2 regions of the Shewanella halotolerans genome follow, and region 2 is predicted to be linked to the other one. Evidence: riboswitches for the same ligand, from Rfam matches in the RefSeq annotation. Region 2 holds a riboswitch; the other holds the start of a gene.
The links. Region 2 has a riboswitch for thiamine pyrophosphate ahead of thiC (phosphomethylpyrimidine synthase ThiC). Riboswitches for the same ligand answer to the same signal wherever they lie in the genome.
Positions count from the first base shown of each region.

Region 1: another riboswitch for thiamine pyrophosphate. It lies ahead of K0H81_RS11115 (TonB-dependent receptor); the one in region 2 lies ahead of thiC (phosphomethylpyrimidine synthase ThiC).

Region 1 is NZ_CP080417.1:2,600,411-2,615,852, reverse strand. Features, by position in the region: gene bioA (adenosylmethionine--8-amino-7-oxononanoate transaminase) at 1-1,153, opposite strand, end outside; gene bioB (biotin synthase BioB) at 1,303-2,355, shown strand; gene K0H81_RS11190 (8-amino-7-oxononanoate synthase) at 2,378-3,526, shown strand; gene K0H81_RS11185 (methyltransferase domain-containing protein) at 3,685-4,533, shown strand; gene bioD (dethiobiotin synthase) at 4,549-5,262, shown strand; gene htpX (protease HtpX) at 5,579-6,442, shown strand; gene cctA (tetraheme c-type cytochrome CctA) at 6,780-7,130, shown strand; gene K0H81_RS11165 (curlin) at 7,535-8,086, shown strand; gene K0H81_RS11160 (LuxR C-terminal-related transcriptional regulator) at 8,248-8,874, shown strand; gene K0H81_RS11155 (curli production assembly/transport protein CsgE) at 8,871-9,338, shown strand; gene K0H81_RS11150 (curli assembly protein CsgF) at 9,353-9,772, shown strand; gene K0H81_RS11145 (CsgG/HfaB family protein) at 9,775-10,623, shown strand; gene K0H81_RS11140 (hypothetical protein) at 10,854-11,405, shown strand; gene hinT (purine nucleoside phosphoramidase) at 11,666-12,016, shown strand; gene K0H81_RS11130 (PaaI family thioesterase) at 12,047-12,544, shown strand; gene K0H81_RS11125 (PaaI family thioesterase) at 12,541-13,005, shown strand; gene K0H81_RS11120 (YcfL family putative periplasmic lipoprotein) at 13,036-13,425, shown strand; TPP riboswitch at 13,553-13,673, shown strand; gene K0H81_RS11115 (TonB-dependent receptor) at 13,746-15,442, shown strand, end outside.
Region 2 is NZ_CP080417.1:2,150,666-2,166,107, forward strand. Features, by position in the region: gene K0H81_RS09130 (class II glutamine amidotransferase) at 28-813, shown strand; gene K0H81_RS09135 (DUF3108 domain-containing protein) at 1,056-1,847, opposite strand; gene K0H81_RS09140 (MGMT family protein) at 1,895-2,221, opposite strand; gene K0H81_RS09145 (MFS transporter) at 2,587-4,308, opposite strand; gene def (peptide deformylase) at 4,488-4,979, shown strand; gene imuA (translesion DNA synthesis-associated protein ImuA) at 5,339-6,139, shown strand; gene K0H81_RS09160 (Y-family DNA polymerase) at 6,140-8,134, shown strand; gene K0H81_RS09165 (error-prone DNA polymerase) at 8,134-11,385, shown strand; gene K0H81_RS09170 (DTW domain-containing protein) at 11,552-12,130, shown strand; gene trhA (PAQR family membrane homeostasis protein TrhA) at 12,104-12,799, opposite strand; gene K0H81_RS09180 (hypothetical protein) at 13,218-14,132, shown strand; TPP riboswitch at 14,279-14,377, shown strand; gene thiC (phosphomethylpyrimidine synthase ThiC) at 14,555-15,442, shown strand, end outside.

The DNA.
Region 1 (15,442 bases), 450 kb from region 2:
GTTGCAATGCTGCGGTATTGACGCTGCGGGTCATCTCTATCACGCCAACGGCGCCCAAACAGCGCACCGCTTTTACCCCGTCGATTGCGCTGGCGGCTGCTAACTCCTGTTTCATCTGCCGTTCGATGGCGGCTACCTGCTCGGGCCACTGGTGTTGATTGATCAGATCCAGGCTGGCACTGGCGGCGGCGCAGGCCAGCGGGTTACCCATGAAGGTAGGGCCGTGCATGAAGACGCCGGAGGGGGAGTCGCTGATCCCCAAGGCCACCTCGTCACTGCACAGGGTGGCAGCCAGAGAGATGTAACCGCCGGTGAGCGCCTTACCCAGACAGAGAATATCCGCCTCAATACCTGCATGCTGGTAGGCAAACAGTTTGCCGGTGCGGCCAAAGCCTGTGGCTATCTCATCTAAGATCAACAACACCTTGTAGCGATCGCACAGGGCACGCAGTCCTTTCAGATAGTCGGCACTGTAGAAATGCATGGCGCCGGCGCCTTGCATGATAGGCTCTATGATAACCGCCGCTATGGTCTGGTGATGGGCTTCAAGCAGCGACGCCATCGCCTCGAGATCGTCAGCTATCAAGTTTTCACCGAAGGGGGTCTTGGGGGCAGGGGCAAACAGCTGCTGAGTCACCGCCTCGCCAAACATGGTATGCATGCCGCCTTCGGGATCGCACACGCTCATCGCGGCAAAAGTATCGCCATGGTAGCCATGCTTTACCGTGAGTATTCGCTGCTTGTTTGGCGCGCCGCGTCCCTGCCAATATTGCAGTGCCATCTTCATCGCCACCTCGACGGCAATCGAGCCCGAATCGGCCAGAAACACCTTGGTAAGATTCTCGCTGGTCATGGCAAGCAGCTTCTTGCTCACCGCGATGGCGCTGGGGTGGGTGATGCCGCCAAACATCACATGGCTGAGGGTCGATAGCTGTTTCTGCATCGCCTCCAGAATATAGGGGTGGCCGTAACCGTGTACACAGGCCCACCAGGAACTGGTGCCATCGATCAGGCGTCTGCCATCTTCCAGGATCAATTCACACCCCTCGGCCGACACCACACCATAGGCAGGAAGGGCCTGAGTCATGGAGGTGTAGGGGTGCCAGATATGTTGTCGGTCGAATTGATGGTCGATCTGAGAGTTAACAGACATAAAAAATCCTGATTAATTTTTAATCGTTAGTAAACCGGTTTAACTGGTTGGCGTTGACAGATTAAGGCCTAAGGGTATGCTAAGCAAGATAAATGTCGCCGGAAATCAAGCATTCCGGCTCAAAATAGCAACTTGAAGGTTGGTAATCAATGTCCGAAATAGCCTTACGTCACGATTGGCAACGTGATGAAATTGAAGCACTTTTTGCGCTACCTATGAATGACCTGCTGTTTAAGGCCCATAGCATTCATCGCCAGCATTTCGACCCTAACGAGGTGCAGATCTCACGCCTTCTGTCGATCAAGACCGGCGCCTGCCCAGAGGATTGCAAGTACTGTCCTCAGAGTGCCCGCTACGATACCGGCCTTGAGAAAGAGCGACTGATCGAGATTGAGAAGGTGCTGACCGAGGCCCGCGCCGCCAAGGCCGCCGGGGCGTCACGCTTCTGTATGGGCGCCGCCTGGCGTAATCCCCATGAGCGCGATATGCCGTATTTGAAGGATATGGTCAGCGAAGTGAAAGCCATGGGCATGGAGACCTGCATGACCTTGGGGATGCTCAGCGAATCCCAGGCCAAAGATCTGGCCGACGCAGGACTGGATTACTACAACCACAACCTGGATACCTCGCCAGAATACTATGGCGATATCATTACCACACGTACCTATCAGGACAGGCTCAACACCCTGGATAACGTGCGCGCCGCCGGCATGAAGGTGTGCTCTGGCGGTATCGTCGGCATGGGCGAGCAGGCGAGCGATCGCGCCGGGCTGTTGCAGCAACTGGCTAACATGGCTAAGCATCCCGAGTCTGTGCCCATCAACATGTTGGTGAAGGTTGCCGGTACCCCATTTGAAAACTTAGACGATCTGGATCCGCTGGAATTTGTGCGTACCATCGCCGTGGCGCGTATCGTGATGCCATTGTCACGGGTCCGCCTGTCGGCAGGGCGCGAGAAGATGACGGATGAGCTACAGGCTATGTGTTTCTTTGCCGGCGCCAACTCTATCTTCTACGGCTGTAAGTTGTTGACCACGAGTAACCCGGAAGAGAACGAAGATATGACGCTGTTTAAGCGCCTGGGGCTTCATCCCGAGCAGGGCAAGGCGGGCACGGTCGAAGAGGATAAAGCGGTATTTGCCAAGGCGCAGGCCGTTAAAGACAAGGCCTCACAGCCTTTCTACGATGCGGCGGCGCTCTAAGTTGCTCGGTAATTAAACCCATATGCCTCGGCTTCAGCAGAAAATCGATGAAAAGATGCAGCGCGCGGAACAAAGCGGGCTGCTCAGGCGTCGTCAGCAACTGACTCAGTCGGTTGGCGGTGCTAACCGTTTAGTGCATCAGGGAAGCATCAAGCATAACTTTGCCAGCAACGATTACCTGAGCCTGAGTCAATCGCCTGAGCTTATCGAGGCGCTAGGTGAGGGCGCGAGATTATACGGCGTCGGCAGCGGGGCCTCGCCCTTGGTCACAGGTTATAGCGATGCCCACGCGGCGCTCGAGCAGGCGCTGTGCGAGGCTACCGGCCATGAGGCGGCCTTGCTCTTTAGCAGCGGCTTTAGCGCTAACTCTGCCTTGATGAAGACCTTGCTGGACAAGGAGAGTGTGGTGGTGGCCGATAAGCTGATCCACGCCTCCCTGATCGACGGCCTGCTGGAAAGCGGCGCCCAGTTAAAACGCTTCGCCCATAACGATTTAGATGCGGCCAAGCTACTGGTAGATAAGCATCAGCCGCTGGCGGTGGTGACCGAGAGCGTCTTCAGCATGGATGGCGACATGGCGCCCATAGATGAGCTCTATACGCTTGCACAGGCAAATGATGCCTGGTTGATAGTCGATGATGCCCACGGTTTTGGCGTCCTGCCACTGGGCGGGCACAACAGGGTCGATGCCAGCCGCTGTGATCTTCAAATCGTCACCTTCGGTAAGGCCCTTGGCTGCCAAGGTGCGGCGATTTTAGGCTCGCGCGCCAGTATCGATTTTCTGGTGGCCCATGCCAGGGACTATATCTATTCCACTGCCTTGTCGCCGGCCAGTGCCCATGTGACCCTCAAGGCGGTGAATTTGATTAAAAACGGTGATCGCAGAGACAGATTGGCTCAGTTGATTGAGGCATTTAAGCTGGCCGCAAAGGCGAGGGGGCTTAGGCTGCTTGGTAGTCATACCCCGATACAGCCGCTGGTGGTGGGGGATATCGATAAGCTTGCCAAGGTCGATCGTGAACTAAAGGCCGCGGGTTTCTGGGTGGGCGCGATTCGGCCACCGACCGTGCCTCAGGGAAGTGCCAGGCTCAGGATCACCTTAAATGTGAATCATACCCAGGCAGATATCGAGGCCCTGGCCGATCAGCTGCAGCAAGCCTTGCAAGATTAAGCGGCATTTTATTTTTCCAAAGGAAGTCTGATTCTGTGTGTAGTGAATTAGCCAAAGATGTGCCTACGAATATGTCGAGCAAGATGCCAAGCCTAACGCCCAGTTCATTGCCAAGACAAATGCCAACACTAGTGCCTAAAGTGCAAGGTAAAGACTGTATGAAAGAGGCGATTAGTGCAGACAAGATAGCGCGGCAGTTCTCCCAGGCGGCTAAGCACTATCAGGAGCATGACAAGGTGCAGCGTCTCAGTGCGCAGAGGCTGAGGGCCAAAGTGGTGCCCGTCGGACGTTTGTTAGATATCGGTTGTGGCCCAGGTACAGATTTTTCCGCGGCGCCAGGTCTTAATGAGGTGCTGGGGCTGGATATCGCCCCCGGTATGCTATCGCAGATGCTCGAAAGTTTTCCTGGCTACAAGGCGCTGTGCGGCGATGCCCAGGCGTTGCCCCTTGCCGATGCCAGCATAGACACCCTCTACTCAAACCTAGCGCTGCAGTGGTGCAGCGATATCAAGACGGCCATAGGTGAGCTTGCCAGGGTACTTAAGCCCGGCGGTCGATGTCATCTCGCCATCGTCGTCGATGATAGCCTTTCTGAGCTCGACGCGCTCGGGCTAAGGGTTAATGGCTTCGAGCAAACCCAGACGTTGCTCGATGGGTTCAGTGATACCCATTGGCAAATTGAGCACCAATCGGTAGAACCTCTGCGGGTGCATTTCGACGATCTTAAGACGCTGCTCTATTCCATCAAGGGGGTAGGCGCCTCTGCCGCTATGGGCAGCTCTGTTTCCCAAGGCTCAGATGTCACTCAGGACTCAGATGGCAATCAAGACTCAGATGAAACTCTGGGCTCAAATGGAACAAAGGGCTCAGTGAGTAAGCCGCTACCTAGGCTTCGTGGGCGTCAGGATTGGTTGGCCCTCTGCGATCGCGCCGAGGCGATGCGTCAGCCAGAGGGACTTCCCTTGACCTATCAAATCTTATTTATTCATGCGAGCCGCAGAGGCTAGTTAAGGAAAGGGTTAATGCGTTATTTCATCGCCGGCACAGATACCGACAGTGGCAAGACCTTGGTGGCTTCCTCACTCCTCTATCTGGCGAGCAAGCAAGGTAGTACCTTAGGGGTAAAACCCATCGCCTCGGGTTGTGAGCCGACGTCTGAAGGGCTGAGAAACAGCGACGCCCTGGCATTGATGGCTCAGTCTAATGTGAAGCTTGCCTATGAAAGAGTGAACCCTTTTGCCTTTAAGCCTGCCATCGCGCCCCATATCGCCGCCGAGCAGGTAGGCGTCACTCTTGATGCCGATCTGGTCACGGCTCAACTTATGGCCCTGCCATTTGATGAGGTGGATTTTGCCTTGGTAGAAGGGGCGGGAGGCTGGCGTCTGCCGCTTAACTATGCGCTTCGGGTTCAGGGTAAGCTTAATCCACAGGCCTTTCTGTCCACTGTGGCAATCGATCTGCAGTTGCCGGTGATCTTGGTGGTCGGGGTTAAGCTGGGTTGCCTCAACCACGCACTGCTGACTCAAGAGGCGATTCAGGCCGATGGGGTAAAGATAGCTGGCTGGGTGGCAAACTGCGTCGATCCCGATATGCAGGTGACTGACGAAAACCTCTCGGCGCTTACTGCCTTGATGGACGCCCCATGTCTCGGGGTCATCCCACATCTTACTGAATGTTCTAGCCAAAACGCCGCGCAATACTTAGATCTTACCAAGCTGGTACTAGGTCAAGGTTAGCCAACTCTCGCATCAATAGCGCCTGTTGAATGAGAGCCTTTGATTAACAAAACACCACTCTCTGATTACTGGAGGAATTATTAATAAAGATTAACGGCTTATCCCGCCAAAGCCGATAAATTTAAGATTGGCTTAATATAGGGCTTCTAGACTCCACGCCAAGGTCTACACTTTTTGGCGTGGCTGCGCACTCAATCGTACCCACCAAAAATATTTTTACGTTCAACCCTTGAACTCTGACTTATCGGACATATTATGTCGTTAAGAGAGGCTGATGACACATAGGGTGTCTCATACAGGGCTTATAGGAGCTTACATGAAGCGTATTTTCTTATTGATCGCGACAAACATGGCAATCTTGCTGGTCGCTTCAATTGTGATGTCTATTTTAGGGGTTAACACCTCGACCATGGGCGGGCTATTGGTCTTTGCCGCCATCTTCGGTTTCGGCGGCGCCTTTATCAGCTTAGCGATTTCTAAGTGGATGGCGAAGAAGACCATGGGTTGTGAAGTGATCACCACTCCGCGCGACAACATGGAGCGCTGGTTGGTTGAAACCGTTGCGCGTCAGGCTGAGCAGGCGGGTATCAAGATGCCTGAGGTGGCCATCTACCAGTCACCCGAACTAAACGCCTTTGCCACAGGCCCGAGTAAGGACAACTCTCTGGTCGCCGTCAGTAGCGGACTGCTTTACGGCATGACCCAAGATGAGATCGAAGGCGTATTGGCCCATGAGGTGAGCCACGTGGCCAACGGCGACATGGTGACCCTGACTCTGATCCAGGGCGTGGTGAACACCTTCGTGATCTTCGCGGCCCGCGTGGTGGCGAGCATTATCGATAACTTCGTTGCCAGCAACGACGAAGAGGGCGAAGGCCTGGGCATGTTTGCCTACATGGCAGTCGTCTTCGTGTTGGATATGCTGTTTGGTATCCTGGCATCTATGATAGTGGCTTACTTCTCACGTGTTCGTGAGTTCAAGGCCGATGCCGGCGGCGCTCAGTTGGCTGGTAAGCATAAGATGATTGCGGCGCTGGACAGATTGCGTCAAGGCCCTGAAACTGGTGCCATGCCAGCACAGATGGCCGCCTTTGGTATCAATGGTAAGAAGTCGATGGCCGAACTGATGATGAGTCATCCGCCACTGGAAAAGCGTATCGAAGCACTGCGCGCACAATAATCGATTGTCGATTGATAAAACGGGAGCCTAGGCTCCCGTTTTTTATATCCTTTCTTTGCAGTTGCGGTTTTGCCTTTTTGAGCGGCAACGAGAAATGCTCATTTGCATAGCCGTAGTGTGATGTGGATCATGTTTATCTGTGAGTATGAGGCTTGCGGCATAGATATTTGATTAAGTGCACATTTTTAACGAGTTGCTATTGTTAGTATGCCCGCAAGAGAAATTTGCCTATTTGCAAAACCTTAGCTATTTTAAGCTAAGTTGTGCAATCAGGAACAAGGCAGGATGGGACATAACAACTACACCCACATCGCCAAACATAAGAGAGGAAATTATCGTGAGCAATAAAATTCTAAGTGCGTTATTTGGTGCTGGTTTGGCGGCGCTAGCCTTGTCTCCAGTGGCAATGGCTGAGCCTCAAGAACTTGCAGAGATGCATGCTGAGATGGAAGGCTGTGAAGCGTGTCACGCCAATGGTGAACCATCTGCCGATGGTGCTCACGAATTTGAGCAGTGCCAAAGCTGTCACGGTACGCTAGCCGAGATGGACGCAGTGCATAAGCCACACGACGGTAATCTGATGTGCGCCGACTGTCACGCGCCACATGATTCAAACGTGGGCGATCGCCCAGCCTGTGATAGCTGCCACGACGATGGCCGCACCGCAGACTCTGTATTGAAGAAATAAGATTTTCATTACAGGATAATCGACAAACACCGGCAATTTGCCGGTGTTTTTGTATCTGTCATCGGCAGCCTTATTTCTGTCCAATCACTCGTGGCTGGAATATTAGCCAGATCTGCGAGTTCAACTCTCCATTTATCATTAATCAATTCCATTAGCCCATGCCAACGGTGCACAGATTCTGCCAAAAGGCGGGTATATGGCGGATAAGCCTTCACCAGTCCGTGTGTTTTATCGCCGCACTCATCTCTAAATCCAATCTTTTGAGATTTTCCTTTAGTAGAAAAGTATTAGGCCTGCTGCCTGAATAGATACTTTGTCTAGCGGGACTTAATACTCTTTGTGGACGTAAGTCCTTCGTCTTAGATAGATAATCTTGGCCATAAGAACTGATAGGTGCGCCACGGATGGAAACAAAATTGATGCAAGCAGTCTTTAAGGCCGGGCATTTTGCCTGGCGTCAGGCAATCAGCGGATTGTTCTTGTTAGCGATGCTTTTTGCTGGCTTGCCTGTGTGGGCAGATGATCTCAGTAGCCTTGATGAGTTGGCCCTGGGGGATAATGCTCGCATCATGCAGCTTGGGGATGCGCTGCTGGCCGATATTACCCAGAGCGGCGACGCGAACCGCGCCTTGTTTACCCAATTTGGGGTGGCCAACAGCGCCGAGTTGCAGCAGCAGGGGATCGGCAATCAGGCGTATCTGCTGCAGCAGGGGGAGGCGATAGAGGCCAGACTGCTGCAGGTTGGGGTCAACAACAGCCTGATCGCCAGTCAACTTGGGTCTAATTTGTCTCTGGTGGCTGAGCAGCGGGGCAGCGATAACCAGGCCTATGTGCAGCAGAGCGGTTATGACAATGAGGTTAGCATCTATCAAAATGGTTCGGGTCATGGGGTGATTGTAACCCAGTGGGGGAATGCACAGAGAGCAAGTGTGACTCAGGGTTATACTCAGCAGTAAGGCGGTGAAAGATAAGGTGAAGGGATCTCACCTCAAACAGATATTGTGGTCGGGCTTGATAAAATTGGCGCAATTAAGATGTTATTTTTAATTCTATAGTTGTTATTATATGTGTCGGTTTAATGGAATACGCTTATAACTAGCGACATGGAGTGAGCAGGATGTTCAAAGTGATAAATTGGGTAGTGGTATCGCGATCGCAACTGTTGATTGATCTGTTGGAGACGCGTTGGCCCCAGGAGTTTCTGGTTAAACTGGCTAAGGTTACCCCCGAGAGTGTTGAAGTGACTATGAGTGAAGGGAATTACTCTTTGGTCGTTATCGATCTCGCCACCATAGATGTGCAGCGTGCCTACCAGGTACAAAAGCAGATCGAGAAGCGCCACAGCGCCCGCGTGGTATTCTTGCACTACCCGAAACAGATAGATGCAAGATTCTTAATTTCCCCCATTACCGCCGCCGTCTTTTATGGCGATGCTTCCCTTGAGCATATAGGCAAGGCCTTAGCCAATGTGCTACGCGGCCAGACGGTGATCCCCCATGCTTTGCTGTCGGCTTCTGCGGATCAGGAGCAACTCGACGGTGCCGATAACCTGACGATTCGTGAGCGAGAGGTGCTGCAGGCATTACTCTCGGGTAGCACTAACGTGGATATCGCCAATCAGTTGTTTGTTAGCGAGAGCACCATCAAGACGCATCTCTATCGTGTGTTTAGAAAGATTGGTGTTTCAAGTCGTGGACAGGCGATTGCCTGGGCACAGACTCATCTGCACGAGGTTCAGCAGTGAAATACCTTGGCCGCTTGCTCCTGTTAGCGGCCTTCTCGGCCCCTGTTTATTGTCAGGGTCCCGATGTCGACGAGGGCAGTAAATTGGCAGCGCAGAGCACGAGTGACGCGCCGCCTAGGTTGGAGTCTGATCTCATCGACGGACTGATCCTCAACCGCGCGATGACCCGCGTCGGACACAGATTTTATCGTGAATTTGTCGCCGCCTATCGAGATATAGGTGGCATGACGGAGCACGGTGGACTGAGTATTGTCGAGCTGGCCACTGCGCGAAGTGGCAGCAAGATCAGCGTGTTACACAATCGCAAACCTATCTTTGTGACAGTGGTGTCACCGGCAAGTCGGCAGTTGGATAAGCTGGCGGAGCAGGTGGCCAGACGCGTCGACAGTATATTGAAGCAAAACAAGAAACAGGCTAGCTGGGCTCAGTGGTTGGATCCCGATTTAGCGCCTGATGAATTCTAATAGGGACATTTTCAATGAATCAAGCTAAGTCTTTTCGACCGATAGCCCTGCTATTGGCGGGTGCGTTCAGCCTGAGCTCTCAGGCGACGCAGCTTATTTATACCCCAGTGAACCCCAATTTTGGTGGCAGTTATCTCAATGGCTCCTACCTGTTGGCAAATGCCTCGGCGCAGAACGATCACAAGGGTGGCTCAGGTTATACACCCCCCAGTGCCCTCGAGCGCATGGCAAGTTCCCTTGAGTCTCGTCTGATGAGCCAACTCTTTAACGATGCGGCCAATGGCGGTGAGGGCTATCTCAAGACCACGGACTTCGAAATCCAAGTGGTCAACGAAGATGGCATGCTACTGGTGCATATTACCGATCTATTGACCGGCGAAACAACGGTGATCGAAGTTGGTGGGTTGAGCGACAGTTCGAGTGTGGGTGGCTAACGATGAAACCTTTGTTGATGGCCGCTGGCCTGTTATTTCTCTCTGCATGTTCTAGCACAAGTGATCTCGAACAGGTACAAGCCTCTTCGAGCCTAATGCCTAAGGGCGAGAGCTACTATGATCTTATCAACCTGCCTGCGCCCCAGGGGGTGATGCTGGCCGCCGTGTATGATTTTCGAGATCAGACAGGTCAGTATAAGCCAATTCCGTCGAGTAACTTTTCTACCGCCGTGCCCCAGAGTGGCACCGCATTTCTGGCCCAGGCGTTGAATGATTCCAGTTGGTTCATTCCCGTCGAACGTGAAGGGCTGCAGAATCTACTTACCGAACGTAAGATTGTCAGGGCCGGGCTTAACGGCGATGCCAACAAGCTGCCTCAGCTGAATTCGGCGCAGATCCTGATGGAAGGTGGCATAGTCGCCTATGATACCAATGTCAGAACCGGTGGCGCGGGGGCCCGCTACCTGGGCATAGGCGCGGCAACTCAGTTTCGTGTCGATACAGTGACAGTCAACCTGAGGGCGGTGGATATTCGCACCGGACGCTTATTGAGTAGCGTGACCACTACTAAGTCTATTTTGTCCAAAGAGATCACAGCCGGGGTGTTTAAGTTTATCGATGCCCAGGAGCTGCTTGAGTCTGAGCTTGGCTATACCTCAAACGAGCCTGTGAGTTTGTGTGTGGCATCGGCCATCGAAAGTGCGGTGGTGCATATGATTGCCGATGGGATCTGGAAAGGTGCTTGGAATTTAGCCGATCAGCCCAGTGGTCTGCGCAGTCCAGTGTTACAAAAATATTGGTTAGAAGCCCATTCCGAGGCCAGGGTGCGAGCAAAAATCAATCAAAGCTAAGGCTGTTTTTGCTTTGTGTCATACTTTGCTATGCATGTATGCATAGCGCTTAGCACTTTTGTATGATGTCGGTGGGTTCAAATTTAACATCTATATTACTTAAGATTAACTTTGGTTAACCTTTTATTTTTTATAGGTTTTTAATTGAGTTTGGTTTCGTGTCGCAGCCCAATAGGGTAGAATTCGTCAAGTTTTTGACTTGCTGAATAGGTACGATGAAGAAGTTAGCATTGTTAGTAGTGTTAGCGCCACTTTATGCACATGGAATGGCGCCTTTCGGGCTTGATTGGGGTGAAGATGTCAGCCAGTATGGCGAGGTCAAACGCCAGGGAGATGAACTTAGGGTAGAAACCCATGTATTACCTAAGTCTTTATCTCTAGCCAAGGATTATGTGCTTTTTGCCGATAGGCAACATGGGCTACTAAAAGTCATCATGACAAGCAGAAATTATGGACTGTATGATGATGACTATAAAGAAGATTTCAATTTTATTAAGCAATCGCTAGTCGATACCGGCTATCAAACCACAGAGTTCATTGGCAGTGAGATGAGCTCTTATAAATGTGTGTTGCAGGGTAGCTGCTACGGCAAGCGCTGGTATGGCTTTACCGACGATGGCACCAATGTGGCGCTAGAGCAGGTGGCCAAGACCCGCCAAGATGCCTATCTCAAGCTGACATTCAAGGCGCCCAAGCTACTGCAGATAGAAGCCGAGCGCGAGGATCTCAAGCAGCTCAAACAGCAAGATAAGATGAACAGCGATAGATTAGCATTCGATTAAATAGTCGCTAACATCGATGGGGTGATCGGCCGTGTTCAGCGCCGTGCTGCTAATTACGCTGCCTACTCTCATTGCACCCGCTTTTCATAGGGCCCCCTTTATCATAGTGCCCACTTGGTTATTCAGGTGGGTTCTTTCATTGTCCGAGCTAAAAAATCATCACTCACCGACTGAGTTAACTCCTTTATTTATATGATGGATCACAAACAGCTTATTTGTGAGTATACTGACAGGATTAACGTCATATTGAGGATAGTGCAATGGCCGAAGAGACCATTTTCAGTAAAATTATTAGACGCGAAATTCCCGCCGATATCCTGTACCAAGATGAATTGGTCACCGCCTTTCGTGACATTCAGCCTAAGGCGCCAACCCATATTCTGATCATTCCCAATCATCTGATCCCGACGGTTAACGATGTCAAGGCATCGGACGAGAAGGCTCTGGGGCGCATGATGACGGTAGCGGCCAAGCTGGCCGATGAAGCCGGCATCGCAGAGGATGGGTATCGTCTCATCATGAACTGCAATAAGCATGGCGGTCAGGAAGTCTTCCATATCCATATGCACCTGTTAGGCGGTGATTTCCTAGGGCCGCTAGTGTCGCGTTAATCCCAGACTATTCTTGGACTGTGTAGAGTAATGAAGACAAACCCTGATTTTTTCCCGCTGACAGACTTGGCGACCCGCTTCGTCGGTCAGCTAGTGCAGTGTCGCAGACTTGGGCTCAGTGTGCTTGAAGCCAGTGAGCAGCATGTGCTGATCGAGCTGCCCTACAGCAGTGAGCTTATCGGTTACCCAGACACAGGCGTGATACATGGCGGGGTGATCACCACCCTGATGGACACCGCCTGCGGCACAGCCGTGGTCTGCAACATCTTCGATAAGTACAAGTCGCTGGAGTTGTCGCCGACGCTGGATCTGCGGGTCGACTACATGAAACCCGCCGAACCTAACAAAAGCGTCTATGGCTTTGCCGAGTGTTACAAGCTCTCCTCGAGCGTGGCCTTTACCCGCGCCATTGCCTATCAGGATTCTATCGACGATCCTATCGCCCATGCGGTGGGTTCTTTCATGCGTATCAGCCCTGAGATGGTGGGCGACGCCTTCAGACAGGCTCTGATGGGAGAGGGGAAATGACCATGGTCACGCCAGAAGCCAATCAGGCATTAAACGTTAAAGATATCGTTAAGAAGGCGACAGAACTCAACGATTTCGGTCACCTGTTGGCCCATGTTCCTTATGCTAAGTTTATTGGCATGCAGGTGGCGCGCTTCGGTGACGAGCTGGTATTTCAGCTGCCGAAGAAAGATGAAAATATCGGTAATCCAACCCTGCCGGCCATTCATGGCGGGGTGATCGCCGGTTTTATGGAGATGTCGGCGATCGTGCAGCTGATGGTGTTTATGCAGACCACCAAGGTGCCAAAAATCGTCGATTTCTCAATCGATTACCTGAGGGCTGGCCACCATAGAGATAGCTTCGCCGAGTGTAAGATCACCCGTCAGGGACGCCGCGTGGCGAACGTAAACATCAACTGCTGGCAAACCAACCGTAAGGCCTTGATTGCCACCGCCCGTGCCCATTTTCTGATCGAATAGACATTAAGGTGTAGCGTAAGGAGAATAGTGATGAACAAAGGATTAGTGTTAGGCTGCTTGTTGTTGGGACTGAGCGCCTGTGCGCCCCATACCGGCGGCATCATGACCAGCTCCACTGGTGAGGTTCGGGTCGATAATGGCTCCTTCCACTCAGATGTGGACGTCAGCGCGGTGACCACCCAAGCCGAGGCGGGTTTCCTGCGGGCCCGCGGCACCATTATCAGTAAGTCACCAAAGGATCAGCGCCTGCAATATAAGTTCACCTGGTATGACATCAATGGCGCAACGGTTGAGGATGAGGGGGTGAGCTGGAAGTCCCTTAAGCTTCACGGCAAGCAGCAGATGCAGGTGACGGCGCTGTCCCCCAATGCCACCGCGGTGCGTTGTGAACTCTATGTGCGCGAGGCCATTTCCAATTAAAAATCGCTTTCAGGAATGAGTCGAGCAAATAATTTGATGAAAACGTCAGCAATGCTGGCGTTTTTTATGGATCACGCGCAAATATTGCGTTAAATATGTCAACTCTTTGTATGAGTCATGTATAATCGGCCTCGCCAAGGGGTGTTAACGCCAAGCCATAGCTTAGCGATTGACTGAGATGTCCGCGGGACGAACCCTTAGAACCTGATCCGGCTAATACCGGCGTAGGAATGGGCCACATCACTAGATTTAACACAATCTGTCTGTGCATTCTTTCTCGCTTTCTTAAGTGCCGGATCTCAATATTGATTTGAGGTCCTATGTTTACATTAAAATCTTATTCACCCATCGCCCTTGCCGTTGCGGCGGCGTTAACTCATACCAGCCTGATGGCGAACGATACGCCGCCAGCCAACGACGAGATGGAAGTGATTGTCGTCACCTCCGATTTTCGCCAGTCTAGCCTGGACAAGATGCCCTCCAGCATCAGCGTCATAGATCAACAGCAAATTGAGGACGAGGGCGCCCAGCACTTTGAAGACGTACTCAACGGCATCGCCAACTTCAACTGGTCTGGCGGCAGCTCGCGGGCGAAATATTTCCAGATCCGTGGTGTGGGCGAGCAGGAAGAGTACCAGGGCGCACCTAACTCTTCGGTTGGCTACATCATAGACGACATCGACATGTCGGGCCTTGGGATGATCTCCAGCATGTATGATCTGCAGCAGGTCGAGGTGCTCCGTGGTCCTCAGGGGACTCGCTACGGCGCCAACGCCTTAGCCGGTCTCATATATCTCAAGAGTAACGATCCCACCTCGGTATTCGAACATGGCGCCGAGGTGCAACTGGGTGACGATAACCTTCGCACCTATAGCGGATTCAGCTCTGGCCCTCTAAGCGATTCGGGCAAGCTTTTGTACCGCGTATCGCTGCAGCAACATGAGCAGAACGGCTATCGCGACAATCTTTATCTGGGCCGCGACGACACTAACGGCAGAGATGAATTTACCGGCCGCATCAAGCTGCGCTGGTATGCCACTGACGATCTGGTGGCCGATCTCAGCCTGATGCACGCCGATTTTAACAACGGCTACGACGCCTGGACACTGGACAACAACGGTTTCGATACCCTCACAGATGAGCCGGGTGTCGACAAACAGCGCACCACGGGTGGCTCGCTTAAATTAACCTACTCGGGCGCCGACAGTTTCGAGCTGGTCTCACTTAGCTCAATGGCCCAGAGTGATACTCACCACGGCTACGACGGTGACTGGGCCAACCCTGAGTTTTGGGCGGCCCGCAGCTGCGAGGGTGAACCTTGTCAGTACGACTACACCTGGAACAAGCTGGGTGACAGAACCACACTGTCTCAGGAGTTTCGTCTGAGCTCTACCGAGGCGGGGCGTATCTTCGATGGCAGCACCGACTGGTTAGTGGGCGTCTATGGTCTGAGACTCACAGAAGACAACGACACACTCGAAGTCTATAACGGCTGGGAAGACAGACTCTTGGCCGAATATGAAGCGACTAACTTGGCAGTTTTCGCCCAGTTAGACAGCGACTTAGGCAATGGCTACGCGTTGTCAGTGGGGGCTCGTCTGGAGCGCCGCGAGAGCGATTACAGCGACTCGGACAAAGATGCCTTCGAGCCCTCAGAGAACATGTGGGGCGGTCATATTGCTCTGAATAAGACACTTAGCCCTGGCCAACAGGCCTATGCCCGTATCGCCCGTGGCTACAAGGCGGGTGGCTTTAACATGTCGCTGCCGGCTTCCCTGAGCGATAAGAAGGAGTTCCAGGCCGAGACTCTGTACAACTATGAGCTGGGCCTCAAGTCAGAGTGGCTAGATGGCGACGCGACCACACACTTCTCGCTGTTTTACATGGACAGACGCGATCAGCAGGTCTCTGCCTCACAGCAAAACCCCGACGAGCCACAGAAGTTTATCCTCTATGTCGAAAACGCCGGTAGCTCACACAACTACGGCGCCGAGCTGGAAGCCAACTGGTATGCCAC
Region 2 (15,442 bases):
AGCAATTTAGAGTTAAGGTGTCTGTTTATGTGTGAGTTGCTGGCCATGAGTGCCAATGTGCCCACGGATATCGTGTTTAGTTTTACCGGGCTGGCAGAGCGTGGTGGCGTCACAGGTCCCCATGTCGATGGTTGGGGGATCACCTTCTATGAAGGTAAGGGCAGCCGCACCTTTAAGGATGCCTGCCCGAGTAGCCAGTCCCATGTGGCGCAGTTGATCAAGTCTTACCCCATCAAGAGTGAAGTGGTGGTTAGTCATATCCGCCAGGCTAATCGCGGCTGTGTGTCGCTGGAAAATACCCACCCCTTCACCCGCGAGTTATGGGGACGCTACTGGACCTATGCCCATAATGGTCAGCTTAGCGATTATCAGCAAAAATTTGCGGTGCGCCGTTATCAGCCTGTGGGTGATACTGACAGCGAACTGGCGTTTTGCTGGATTTTAGAGAAGGTGGTGGAGCGTTTTGGCGATCAGGCGCCTGCGGATCTGCTGCCCGTTTATCGGTTTATCGCCACCTTGGCCGATGAGATCCGCGCCCTTGGGGTGTTTAACATGATCTTGAGCGACGGTGAGCATCTGATGAGCTATTGCAGCAATAACCTGTGTCACATCACCCGACGGGCTCCTTTTGGTAAGGCCAAGCTTATCGATACCGATGTGGTGATCGATTTCGACAAGGAGACCACGCCCAACGATATCGTCACCGTTATCGCGACCAGGCCGCTGACCGATAATGAAGACTGGCATATTCTTAAGCCCGGAGAGTGGAAGCTGTTTGCCCGGGGCGAGCTTGTTTTAACTCAAGAAGGCTAAAGCCAAGAGAGCTAAAGCCAAGAGCTGAAGCCAATAGAGGTTAAGCGTAGAGAGCTTAAGTTAAAGAGCTTAGGCCAAGCAAACGGTTAGTTGTAAACGTTGGAAAAAGCGAAGGGGCCTAAGGCCCCTTTTTAATGCTGATGTTGGTAGTGCTAATCCTTTGGGCAGAATGCGCGCGTGATTCAGACAAGTAACTCAGTCTATGTTTGATTGTCTATGGCTGACTTTTTATGGCTGACTTTCTATGGGTGAGATTGGTTTTGTCTGTCTACGAGGGCCTTGGCCTGTTCACCTGTCTGTTGATTCGTCTGTTTATTTGTCTGCTCGCTGGTTTGTGCCATAGTCGGCTCGTTGTACTGATAATTAAGCAGGGTGATATCCAGTTGTTTGCTGCCCTTCTCGAAGTGGGTGAGCCTGATAGGCAGATAACCGAGTTCGGGTGACATCCAGAAAAAGGTTTGGCGTTTATCGTTGTCCCGCACCACCTCTATCTTGACCGTCTCATAGGTGCCGCTCGCGATCACCATGCGCTCCTTGCCGACCACCTTAAAGTCATACTCATCTATCTCGCCGCTCTTGAGCATCTTGTAGTGCAGCTTATTGCCGCCCTTCATGATATCTAGCCTAAACTGCAGCTGAACCATTAGAGGGTCGAAGAGATCCGGGGTATAGGGAAACTTTGCCCGTTCATCCTTGTAGCGGCTGTGCACCAGTTTCTGATCCAGTACATAGGCGGATTGTTCCTGATAGTCGGAGCCTGTACCGCTGCGGTTATGGGTGAAACGCATGGGGATTAGCTGCTCACCATCCTTGCTGAAGGTACTGATGACGGTGCGTTTATCCCACAGCATCAAGAGGCTGACGTCGCTGTCGAAACGATATTGGTACAAGTTGCCCTGAGGCGCCGGCAGCTGATAGCGCGCCTTACCCAGCTCTATGCTGCCGTAGTTCACCTGATACTCGGCTGTGTGGGGGGTCAAGGGGTATTCATCGGCCTGTGCGGTAAGGGCAATGGCACAGAAAGATGAAATCATGAATGCGGATTTGAATATCGACAAGGCCTTCTCCCGGTAACTATAGGCTAAAAGGGTAATGCAAACACTAGGGTCGCCAGATCCGGCTGCCACTCATACTTGGACAGCTTAACCCTACCTCGGTTCACTTCTATCGCTTCACTTCTTAATCTCTGCATCTGCTCGATAAAATGGGGGCTGGTCTCGGGAAATGCGATCTTGCCTTGGCTGTTGATCACCCTATGCCAGGGAAGCTCCAATGTATCGGGCGCCATCTTGAGGGCGCGGGAGACGTAGCGTGCCCGCCCGGGAAGCCCCGCGAGATCGGCTATCTTGCCATAGGAGCTGACCTTCCCCTCGGGGATCAGGGCAATCACATGCCATATCTTGGCCATGGGTGATAACTGTGTCTGATCCACGTGTTCTCCGTTTTGGCCCTAAGGCCTCTGCATATTAGGCTAGTGATCTATTGCTTGAGCCCTGAGCGTTTAGCTCAAAGCGCTTAACTTAAGCACGCCTCTGTCTGGCTCAAGGCTATGTTCTGATAGTAAACCAGATTTTTTATAATTTCTAAGGTTAAAAGGAGAGTCAAACTATCCGAGAGCCTGAGCGGCGAGAGAGGCGAGATGAGGGAGATAGTTGCTGTAGTGCTTGACCGCTAGGTTGTGAGTTGTCAGGGGAAAAAGAACAGACAGGTTCTTGTCGCTCGGCCTGTCTGTTCAACTGTCTGTTTACTTATCTGCGTAAAGCGGCGGTTTCGCTAGCCTTGCGCGCCCAAGGCGGTTGGTTGCGCCTGTGATAGCGCCTGTTTGGCACCAAAGCGGTGAAACAGTACCAGGCCTATGGCAGCCAGCAGGCCGAAGCCGCCTATGATGTACCACATCAGGGCAGGCTGCCCGGCGCCCTTAGCCACTTCGGCGTAGAGGTAACCCGATAGCGGGCCCGCCAGCAGGAAGCCGATGGCAGATGAGACGAAATAGTAGCCCATAAACATCGCCTTCTTATCCTGGGGCGCGAAGCTGGCCACATATTCCTGGCTCTTAGGAGACGCCACCATCTCGCCGATAGAGAAGACTAAGATAGAGGTGAGCACCATGGCGCCGCCCATGAGTATGCCGTGGGCCAGTCCGCCAAGTGCCGTGCCCAGTGCCAGGATGAGGGTGCCGGCTACCAGTACGGGTAGTGGACTGAAGCGCTCGGCGATGCGACTCACCATCACCTGCATTAGCACGATGGAGAGGAAGTTCAAGCCGATAAGGTATTCGGGGTTAACCTGACGATACTGCTGGACGAACTGCTGACTATATTGATTGGCCAGCTCTGGGCTTTGTGCGATTGCGCCAAGGGCTGCGCCCAGCTCCTCCCTTGGGATCATTACTTTGGCATGCACCAAGTCGAAGTAGGCCTCTGACAGACTCTGACTCCCGGTGGTGTAGGCTTTTGCCGCGCTCAGAAGCTCGTCGCTAAGCAGAGTGATATCCACGGGGGCGAAGAAGTCGAGCAGTCCGGGCCAGGAGGCGAGCATAGCGACCAGGTCTGAGGTATCGACAAAGTCACGGATATAGATGGGCAGGGTGATAAAGATCTGCTGGTAGACCATCCAGAAGCCGGAGAGGATAAGCAGGTAGATCACGAAGGGCTTGTTGCCCAGGGCGATCTTCTGTTGATACCAGGGTAGTTGCTTGTCTGACTTGGCCAGCGCGTTCCAGAGAAAATGCAGGCTAAACCACACCAGATAGATGGTGAGGCAATGCTCGCCACTGATCCACTTGGCGCCGTAGGAGAGCAGGATCACTAAGGTGCCGAAAAATAGCAGGGCGAAACGGGCGTTGCCCAGTACCTCCTGAATATCGCGTAACACCTGAGACAGTGGCTTGCCCCGTTGCTGGTGGGGATCCGTTGGCTCGCGATAGAAGAAGGTCGCCGGTATGAAGTTAATGCCTATCCAGATCGCCGACATGATGAAGACCCAGTCCCAACTGATGGCGCGGACATAACCTGCGATGAAGGGGCCGAGGAAGCCGCCCACATTGACCATCATATAGAAGATGCCAAAACCCAGGCCGCGGTTGGTGTGATCTGTGGTGCGTGCCACAGTGCCCGTCACCACAGGTTTAAAGCAGGCCGCGCCTATGGCGACCCCCATGAAGGCGATGAAGAAGCCGCTAAAGCTGCTCACCTGACCCAGGAGGAAATAGCTGGGGCACATGATGGCGTAGGCGATCAGGAACATCTTACGGTAGCCATAGCGATCGGCCAGTGCGCCGGTAAGTACAGGAAACAGGTAGAGAAAGAAGGGGATCATTCCCTGCAGCAGGCCACGCTCCTGTTCGCTAAAGCCTAAGCCGCCTTGATGGGCGGGAGAGGTCATGTAGAGGGAGGAGAGGGTAAAGAAGCCATACCAGGCGAGACGCTCGAAGATCTCCATGGTGTTGGCCACATAAAAGGTACTGGGCAGAGGGGTACGTGTAGGGGTCGTCATTATTATTCTCGTATATTGTATACATTTGTCTGATCATGCTATCGACTTGGGCGATGAAATACAAGTCGCCGGCAAGGCTTGGCCTGAAGGGAAAACCCGATTGCGGTTGCCTTTAATGTGATTTCGGTCATAATGGCGCCACTTTATATGCCTAATTTGATTAACCAGAACCTGAGACTATGCCTGTACTCGATATATTGACCATTCCCGATGAGCGCCTGAAACGTAAGGCCAAGCCCGTAGAAGACATTGCCGCCGTGCAAGGTTTTATCGATGATCTTATCGAAACCATGTACCACACAGACGATGGCATAGGGCTGGCCGCTACCCAGGTGGGCAGCGAACACGCCATCTTAGTGATTGATCTGTCTGAGGATCGCGATCAGCCCTTGGTGGTGATTAACCCTGAGTTCGTCGAGCGTTCGGGTGAGATCGTCGGCGAGGAGGGTTGTCTCTCAATTCCTGGCTACCGCGCCAAGGTGACACGTTTCGAGAAGGTGAAGGTCAAGGCGCTTAACCGTGAGGGTGAGGCCTTTGAGATCGAGAGCGATGACTTCCTGGCTATCGTGCTGCAACACGAGATGGATCATCTCGATGGCAAGGTATTTATCGAGCACCTGTCGCCCCTCAAGCAGCAGATAGCACTCAAGAAGGTAAAGAAATACCGCTAATTGATCCCGCTAATCAATAGCGATAATTGATAACCGATAAAACCACCCTAGGGTGGTTTTTTTGTGCCTGTCTGCCGCTTACTGGCTCGATGCTTTGAGGTGATCTTCCACTCAAATCTTAGCTTTCTCTGCTTGCGATCTGCCAATTTATAAATATACTGTATTTATATACAGTATTTGCGGTATTTATATTGAGCGTGACTCGGTGTGTTTGGGATAACGCCAGGTTAAGTCAGATCTAAGCCCTGGTTTAGGTCTTGGTTTAGGCCCTGGCTTAGGCATTAGTCTTGATGAGGCCTTAGCCTATAGTCCGATTTCCGAGGGGGCGCCTAACCGAACCGAATGAGAGCGGGTGCATCATGGCCTTGGCAGATCTTCAACTTGAACGTTTACTCCAGCGCAGCGATCTCTGGCGCGGCGATGCCTATCATCCCCAGCAAATGGGGCTGGACAGCGGCTATCCCGAGCTTAATCGTCATCTGGGACAGGGAGGCTGGCCTAGTCAGGGGCTGTGCGAGATCTTCTGCTCCAGCGAAGGGATCGGCGAGCTGAGCCTGGCGCTGCCTCTGATGCGCCGCCTGATCCCTAGGCAATCGAGGGAGGAAAGATCTGCCGGGTTGGTGAGTCTGGTGGCGCCGCCTCACGTGCCTTATCCCCAGTCGCTGGCGATGCAGGGGATAGATGTCAGCCGTCTCTTGTGGGTCGATACTCAGACGCCGAAGGAGCAGCTTTGGGCCCTCGAGCAGATCTTAACCAGCGGCGCCTCGCCTCTGGTCTTATGTTGGCTCGAGGCTCTCAGTGTCAGTCAGGCCAGGCGTTTGCAGCTTGCCTGCGAGAAGGGCGAGAGCCTGTGTCTCTGTTATCTGCCAAGCAAGGTCAAGGAGCAGGCTCATCCCGTGCCACTGCGGATCGCCTTGCAATCCAGCACAGAAACCAATACAGAAACGGGGAGTGCTAGGCTTTTCGAGACCCAGGTGGATATTCTAAAGCGCCGTGGTGGCTGGCCAGCGCCGCGCTTCTCCTTATCCCTGCTACCCGAGCTACTGGCCCAGAGTCTGATGCTCGATGTGACTAAACTGCAGGAGCAGGATAAGAGATTGGAAAACGAGCTTAATAAGCAGCAGAGCGGTCAGATCTTACAAGGTCCCTGGAGTGCGTAGATGTTGTGGCTGGCGGTCTATTTTCCCCACTGGTTACTCCAGTATCAAAGCTATCATCAAGGCTTGCCCCAGGGCGGCGAGCTGGCCCTCTTTGAGCGTCAGTCGAGTCAGATTCTGATCGCATCGAGTGCCGCGGCTAAGCAGGGCGTGGAGTCGGGGCAGAGCCTGGCTACCGCCCAGGCGCTCTGTCCATCGCTGCAACTGCTGGCCTATGAATCCTCCTTGAGTCAGGAGGCCAGCCATTGGCTGTGCCAGTGGAGTTATGGTTACAGTGCCAGGGTCGTGCCGCCTGTCTGCCCGTTCGAGCAGGCCCAGCAGCATAGGCTAAATAAGCCGAGTAAGTCACATAAAGCAAGCAAGTCGAGTCGATCCTCTGATGTGCCCAGTGTGGCTGATATCCTACTGCTGGAGGTGGGCTCCATGGTGAAGATCTTCGGTGGTCTGGACAGGCTCATCCGTCAATATCAGAAGAGCGCCCAAGGCTATGGGCTCGAGTGTCAGTTTGCCCTGGGGGAGAATGCCTTGCTGGCTCAGTTGGGATCCAGGTATCTGCCGCTCACTGTGCCTGTTGAAGCTGGGTGTGATGAGCATAGGAATGCGGAACATAGGAACGCGGAACCAAGCCTTGAGCCTGAAAAAGGTGTCACGGCATCTACTCATCTTGCCAAACGAGAAGTGAGAGAAGCAGTCCAAGAAGATAAGGCACAAGGAGAGGAAGGCCAAGGAGAAGAAACCAAAGCCCAATCGAAAGATGATCAAGCGGGGGCGTATTCGGTGAATTTACCTCAGATCGCGCTCAAGCAGGTCGCGTCTCTGCCGCTTTCTGTCTTGCCACTGCCAGGGCATGTGCTGCAGTCTTGCGAGAACATGGGGCTGACTCAGGTGCAGGCGCTGCTCGCCTTGCCCCTCAAGGAGCTTGGTGAGCGATTTGGCGAGCGAGTCTTGACCCTACAGGCTCAGCTTAAGGGGCAGCTGCCTCAGGTGCATGAGTTTTACCAGATGCCAGAGTCTTATCGTCATAAGCTTGAATTGCTCTATGAGGTGAGCCACCTCGAAGGCTTGGCCTTTCCCCTCGGGCGCATGCTAGCAACCCTATCGGCCTATCTGGTGCAGCGCCAGCAGGCGGTGCTGGCGCTGTCATTAACCTTAGTGTTTCGCGATCTGAGTCTGGCGCCACTGCGCTGCGAGATCCGTTATCCCTTCGCCGAGCATAGGGGGGATGCCTTACTTAAACTCTGCCGTGTGCAGCTAGAGAGCCTCACCCTGGCGGCGCCGGTGATCAGTCTGGCCATTCAGGCCGATACCCTGGTGCCGCTATCTGTGCAGACATCCAATTGGTGGCAGGGCGAGGGGAAGAGTGATGCCAGCATGCGTTTGCTCTCACTGCTTGAGGCGCGTCTAGGAGCGGATAAGGTCAAGGGGCTTGAGCACTGCAGTCATCATCTGCCGGAGCTGAGTTGGCAGAGCCGCTCGCTTTCTCAGAGCCGAGCCTCTCAAAGCCAAGTATCTCAAAGCCTAGTATCTCAAAGCCGCTCGGGTGCCCCGGGGGGCAAACTATCTAATCAAGCTGTTTCTCAAAGCACTTCTCGTCAAAGTATGTCTAGTCAAAGTATGTCTAGTCAAAGCGTTTCTACTCAAGGTGCTTCCAGCCAAAAGTTTGAAAGCCAAGCGCTTGAGCGCCAAGCGTATGATCGGTGCGCCGAGCCGAGGGCAAGCTATCAGGGCAAGACCCGGGCGCTGAGCGAGGAGGCGATCTTACTTGCAGATCTGTTTCATGGCCTGTGTGATGGCCGTATCCGGCCCAATTGGCTCCTGCGCCAGCCCGAGCCCCTGGAGCTTGAGTCGGTGAGCCTGCTTAAGGGGCCGGAGCGGCTGCACAGTCCCTGGTCGGCGGCCTCGCCGCGGGATTATTACCTTGCCCGCATGCATCAGGGAGGGCTCTGCTGGGTATTTCGCTCGCCTGAGGGATTATTCCTGCAGGGATGGTTTGGCTAATGTACGCTGAATTACAGTACGCCGAATTGCACGTCCTCTCGAACTACAGCTTCTTGCGCGGGGCTTCCCATCCTCACGAGCTGGTGGAGCAGGCCAAGCGCCTTGGTTATCAGGCATTGGCGCTGACTGACGAATGCTCCTTTGCCGGTGTGGTCAAGGCCCATGAGGCGGCCAAGCGCTGCGATCTTAAGCTGATCCTGGGCGCCGAGTTTCATCTCGACCAGGGGCTGTTCGTGCTGCTGGCGCCTTGCCGTCTCGCCTATGGTGAGATCAGCGCCCTGATCACCAACGCCAGGCGAAGTCAGGGCAAGGGAGAGTACAGGGTGAGCCTGGAGGCCATCTTGGCTCAGCAGCAGAGCCTGCTGCTGTGGCGCCCGCCCACGCTGGCGCAGTTCAGGCAGGCTGGCGAGGCAAGGAGTGACGAGGCAAGGAGTGATGAGGCAAGGAGTGATGAGGCAAGGAGTGACTTGGCCGTAAACGATACGGCAGAGAGTGAGATGGCTGGGGGCGATACGGCAAAGGGCAGTGCGGCACATAGCGATGAGCCTAATCTGTTGTCCCGTTATCGTGATCACATAGCTAGCATCGCCTCACGGCTGGTTGTAGCCTTCCCGGATCGTCTGCATCTGCTGATGGAGCGGCTCTTGCTACCGGGAGAGGCCCTTAACTTGCAACAGTGGCAATGGCTGAGTCAGACTCAGAAGGTCCCCTGTGTGGCGGCCGGTGGCGTGCGCATGCATGAGGCGGAGCGTCAGCCGCTGCTGGATATTTTAACTTGTATCGCCCATGGTCGGGATCTCGACAGCGGCGCGGCGCTATGCTCCATCAACGCCGAAGCGAGCCTCAAGCCGATTGCGGCGCAGCGTAAACGTTATCCTCAGGAGTGGATCGATAACGGCCTGGCCCTGGCCCGTCGCTGCCACTTCTCTCTGGATGAGCTCAAGTATGAGTACCCGGCCGAGGTGGTGCCCGCCGGCATGCAGGCCCGTGACTATCTGGCGCAGGCGGTGCGTGAAGGCGCCAGTCGCCGCTTCCCTAATGGGGTGCCTGATAGGGTGAAGGCGCAGTATGAGAAGGAGCTAGAGCTGATCGCGGCGATGGCCTATGAATATTTCTTTCTGACCATCTATGACATCGTCTGTTTCGCCAAGTCTCAGAAGATCCTCTATCAGGGAAGGGGCTCGGCGGCTAACTCTGTGGTCTGTTACTGCCTGGGGATCACAGAGGTGGATCCCACTAAGATCAACATGTTGTTTGAACGTTTCATCTCCAAGGAGCGTAACGAGCCACCGGATATCGACGTGGACTTCGAGCATGAGCGGCGCGAGGAGGTGATCCAGTACATTTATCGCAAATATGGCCGTGAGCGTACGGCGCTGGCTGCGGCGGTGATCTGCTATCGATTCAAGAGTGCCATGGGCGATGTAGGTAAGGCGCTGGGGATAGATGCCGAGCAGGTAGCCTTGATGGTGAAAAATATCGATCGCCGGGATCCCAAGCATCACTGGACGGCTCAGCTTGCCGACATGTTGCCAGAGGCTGGGCGCGGGCGCATGTTACTGCCCTTGGTGCAGACGCTGATCGGTTTTCCCTGCCACCTGTCCCAGCACGTGGGAGGCTTTATCATTTCGGCAGGGCCCTTGTCTGAACTGGTTCCCATTGAAAATGCGGCCATGGCGGATCGCACCGTGATCCAGTGGGATAAGGATGACCTGGAGAGCCTAGGGCTGTTAAAGGTGGATATCCTGGCCCTGGGGATGCTGACGGCGATCCGTAAGACCTTCGCCTTGCTGAGTCGCCCAGAGAAAGCCTTCTCCATGGCCGATGTGACATGGGAGGAGGCCGAGGTCTATGGCATGTTGCAGGCAGGCGACAGCATAGGGGTGTTTCAGGTCGAGTCCCGAGCGCAGAGTGCCATGCTGCCAAGGCTTAAGCCAGCTTGTTATTACGATCTGGTGGTGCAGATCGCCATCGTCAGGCCTGGGCCTATTCAGGGGGATATGGTGCATCCCTATCTGAGGCGGCGGGACGGCCTGGAGGCGGTGGAATATCCCAGCCCTGCGGTCGAGTCCGTGCTGTCTCGCACCATGGGGGTACCTATCTTTCAGGAGCAGGTGATCCAGCTGGCCATGGTGGCCGCGGGGTTCAGTGGCGGCGAGGCGGATCAGCTGCGCCGGGCGATGGCGAGCTGGAAGCGTACCGGTGAGCTTGAAAAGTTTGAGGCTAAACTGCTCCAGGGGATGGCGGCGCGGGGTTACAGCCAAACATTCGCCGAGCAGATCTACAGACAGATCAAAGGCTTTGGTGAGTATGGCTTTCCCGAGTCGCATTCGGCCAGCTTTGCCCTGCTGGCCTATGTGTCGGCCTATCTTAAACATCATTATCCGGCGGCCTTCTGCTGCGCCTTGCTTAACAGTCAACCCATGGGCTTCTATAGCCCGTCGCAGCTTATTCAGGATGTGCAGCGCCGCGACGTCATGGTGCTGCCGGTATGTGTCAATCACAGTGACTGGGATAATAGCCTGGTGACCCTGCTGGAGGCTGAGCAGCCTGCGATACGTCTGGGATTTAGGCAAGTTAAGGGACTCAGGCTGGAGGAGATCAAAGCCCTTATCGCGGCTCGCCCCGAAGGCGGTTTTACCCGGGTCGAGCAGCTCTATGAGCTAGGTTTATCTCAGGGCTGTTTGACCCTGCTGGCCAGTGCCGATGCCCTGTTGACGCTGGCCGGGCATAGATATCAGGCGCGCTGGCAACTCAGTGCCTATCAGCCGAGCCTTCCGCTGTTCGATGACTTGCCAGCTGTCGCCAGTGAGGTGGTGCTGGCACCCCCAAGTGAGATGGCTGCCATGCAGAGCGACTATCGCCATCTGGGGCTCAGCCTGGGGCGCCATGTGATGGCTCAGCTCAGAGATAAGGCGCCTTTCGTGGGCTGTCGCCGCGCCTGCGAGTTAGCCGATTGTCGTCACGGGCAGCTTGTGCGTGTGGCGGGCGTAGTGGTAGGGCGTCAGCGCCCCGGTACCGCCTCTGGGGTCACCTTTGTGACCTTAGAAGATGAGACGGGTAACATCAATGTGATCGTCTGGAGCGCCACGGCCAGGGCGCAGCGACAGCCATTTTTGACATCAAAAATTTTAAAGGTAACCGGGGTGTTAGAGACTCAGTCTGGCGTGTCACATATCATTGCAGGCAGGCTGGAAGATCTATCTGCTATGGTGAATGATTTTGAATCGAGTTCGCGGGACTTTCGTTAGTGGTCGCACGTTAATCATGCCATCCGGGCGAGCCACAGCAGGCCTTCTAAGCTTGTTCCTGTCATTGTCCTCGTCCTAGCCCTTTGAGGTATACTCATCGCCTTTGGTTTAACGATAGGCGTGAGTTTAGGCTCCAAATACCAGCAAAATGACCGGGAGAGAAAGAGTGAAGTTTGTCTTGTTAACGCACGAGCGGGAGTACGATCGTCCCAGCAACACGGGACAGCTGGCGTTAGCCGCATTCCCTGAGCTGTGTCGTCGTGTGCTCTGGTCGCGGGTTACGCCCAATGAGGCGTTGAAACAGGCCTGCGAATCGGGTGAGGCATTATTACTCTTTCCAAAGGAGCACGATGCAGACGAGACGGACTCAGCCTCGAGCGTGGGCCCGATTGTAAATGCTTCGGCCGTGAGCTCGAGCGAGAAAGAGGCTATCATGCCCGAGCAGCTTCTGCTTAAAAAAGAGGGGGAGCAGGGCGTGCGTCAGGTGATCATTCTCGATGCCACCTGGCAGGAGGCCAGAAAGATGGTGCGTCAGAGTCCCTATCTGCAAGCGGCGAAAAGGCTGACGCTGCAGGAGAGCGAGCCATCACGTTATCGCCTGAGGCGGAATCAGTTATCTCAAGGTCTGTGCACCATAGAGTGCATCATCAGCCTGATGCACAGTTTAGGGATGAGCCAAGAGGCGCTGCAACTCAATGAGGCGTTTGCTCTCTTTATGTTAGATCACCGTCAGGTAGACGCATAGGAAGTGGCTGAGGGCGCCGGCGAGGACAAACAGATGCCAGATGGCGTGATTAAAGGGGATGCGCTTACCCACATAGAAGATCACCCCGACGCTGTAAAAAATTCCGCCAGCCAGGAGAAGCTGAAAGCCTAATGGACTCATGGCCGCAAGCAGCTGCTTCATCACTATGACACACAACCAACCCATCACCAGATAGAGTACCAGGCTAAAGATCTTAAAGCGGTGAATAAACGCAGTCTTAAACAGGATACCGCCTAGGGCCAGACACCAGATGGCGATGAGAATGGCATCGGCCTCGACACTGTCGAGCAGGATCTGCATCAGCGGCGTATAGGTGCCGGCGATTAACAGGTAGATGGCGCAGTGATCGGCTATCTTGAGCTTATGCTTTAATTTAGGCGCCGAGACACTGTGATAGAGCGTTGAGCAGAGAAACAGGAGTATGATACTCAAACAGTAAAGCGCCAATCCGCTCAGTTGTAGATCGGTTAGCCTGTCCCATCCCTTGTGCAGTGAAAACGCTAGCGCCAGAATGCCTGCAATGACTCCAAGACCATGGCTGAGGGCGTTTGCCAACTCTTCTGCTCGGCTGTAGGGGGCTACCGTGGTTGCTAAGCAGGGCTGATCACTCATGCTGATCTCTTGGGGCGGCAGGGTTTGTGGTGGCATTAGACTCTCTAAAACTGGTTAGACCTCGTTAATGGTGAGTCTAACAGCATGCTGGTGCAAAAGAAATAGTTAAGCGTACACGTGTATGCTTAACTTGGGTTTTGTTTTGTTAACAGTTGAATTTATAGTATTTTAATTTTCACTCTGTCCACTATCTATTCTTGATTGAACTAATAGCATCTCTTCTTCTCTAAAATGCTAAGTTTCCTAAGGAAAGGATGAGTTGCTATTGCGAGTGCACCCCAAGGATAGTCAATCTTCCTGGCTTGACCTCAATCTTAATCTAAACCTTAATGCTGATATTGATGTCGAGCAGTTAGTCTTCTGCCATCTCGTCAACGATCCATTAGCGAGTGAGCACGCCGGGCAAGGCTATTATGATAAAAGTCCTCATGCTAAAAGCCCTCGTGTCGAAGCTATGGCGGCGAAGATTGGCTGGAGAGAGTTGTTTATCTTCTTGGTTGTCTTGCTGGCGCACCTTGCATTGCTGGCCCTGCTGAGTTGGCAGTTTAAGGGGCCATATCTGGCTCAGGAATCAATTGAGCGAGACAAGAAGGCCATCAGTGCCTATATGCTCACTCAGACAGAGTTTGACGCCATGAAGGCCAAATCTCGCCCTGCCGAGGTACCAGTAAACGCGCCAAAGCAAGATACGCTTAATCAAAGGGCTGAAGTGACAGAGGACAGTCCGGCGCCGATTTTCGCTCAGCAAAGTGCCGAGCCGATTAAGCCGAGTCCAGAGAAGGGGGCGTCAGCGACTCAAGTTACTGGTTTCCAGCCTAATGTTACCCAAGCAAGTGTTGATCCTGCCCTTGATCCAGCAGTTGAGCTCTCCGAGCCTAACATCGTCTCTAAAATCGAGGTGCCCGCTGACACTCAGAAAGAGAATGAAGCATTCTCCTTCGATGGTACGAAAGGTCTTAATCTGGAGAGGGGAGCAACAGACTCGGAAGCGGTAAGCGCTGCAACTGGTGATTATATGGCGAGGCACAGACAGGAGCAGCTGGACAAGCTAGTTGAGCACGCCGCCGACAAGGCCACCCAGAAAAAGTCGATGAGCGAGATGGATGGCAAGATGAGAGTGTTAGCCCTGCCTAAGGAGAACGAGTATGAGACGGCAATCACCTTAGACAGCAAGGTGGATCCCAATCGCATCGTCAAGATAGGGGATACCTGTTATCGCGTGGTGAGTGTGGCGACACCAATTAACCCCCACGGGGAAAACTTAGGCTTCCCCTTTAAGTGTGGTGGCGACAAGGTGAAACAGGCGATTAAAGACTCTCTCGATAAGCATCTGAGTATGATGGGAGTGAAGGTTAAAGATAAAAATTAGTGTGATATATTTTCATTCAAATAATGATTTTGGTCTTGTGTTTTCCTCAAGCTTTTGATTTTACTTGGTTGTTGTGTACGGTTAATTTGATGTTAGTATTCATTTAAAGGGGCTTGCCACCCTCAATCCCTTAGGTCTATACTGAGGCCCTCTTGTCGGAGTGCCATTAGGCTGAGACCGTTTATTCGGGATCCGTTGAACCTGATCAGGTTAGTCCCTGCGAAGGAAACAAGCATAATATGACCTTAGTGTCCCGCCGTTTTTTATCGGCCAATGGGATTAAAATCGCCGCAAATTTGGCGAGCGCAATCCCAATGACACCCAGCATATTTTTGAATCAGGCCATTTGGCCTGACTCAATGCCCTCAACGCCAAACTTCTCCAGACAAGCAACTTCATCTAACCCTATAGTGAGATTGCTTATGTCAACACGTCGCGAAATGCGAGCAGAGGCCCAGGCCTTTATCGATAACCTCAAACCCTTACAACACCCTAATTCGCAGAAATTTTATCTCAGCGGCAGCAGACCGGATCTCAAGGTCGCCATGAGGCAGATCTTTCAGTCAGACACCCTGATTGGCGGCACGGCCGAGGCGCCTGTCTATGAGAAGAATCCCTCCATCACAGTCTATGACTGCGCCGGACCCTATTCAGATCCCGAGGCCGATATCGATGTGCGTCGTGGTCTTGTTAAGCTGCGCAGCGAGTGGATTGCCGAGCGCGGCGATACCCGGGAACTCGAGCAGGTCAGCTCAGGTTTTACCCAGCAGCGTCTGGCCGATGAGGGGCTGGATCATCTGAGGTTTGAGCAGCTGCCCAAGCCAAGACGCGCCCTTGAAGGTAAGGTGGTGACTCAGATGCACTACGCCAGACGTGGCATCATTACCCCAGAGATGGAGTATGTGGCCCTGCGTGAGAACATGGCTCGCGAGACAGTGACCGACGAGGTGCTCAATCAGCGCGCGCCGGGTGAGAGTTTCGGCGCCAAGCTAGGTGAGCCGATCACGCCAGAGTTTGTGCGTCAGGAGTTGGCGGCGGGCCGGGCAATCTTACCGCTCAATATCAACCACCCTGAGGCCGAACCTATGATCATCGGCCGTAATTTCCTGGTGAAGGTCAACGCCAACATAGGTAACTCGGCGGTTACCTCCTCTATCGAAGAGGAGGTGGAGAAGCTGGTGTGGGCCACCCGTTGGGGGGCGGATACCGTGATGGACCTTTCTACCGGTCGCTATATCCATGAGACCCGCGAGTGGATCATCCGTAACTCGCCGGTGCCCATCGGAACTGTGCCCATTTATCAGGCGCTG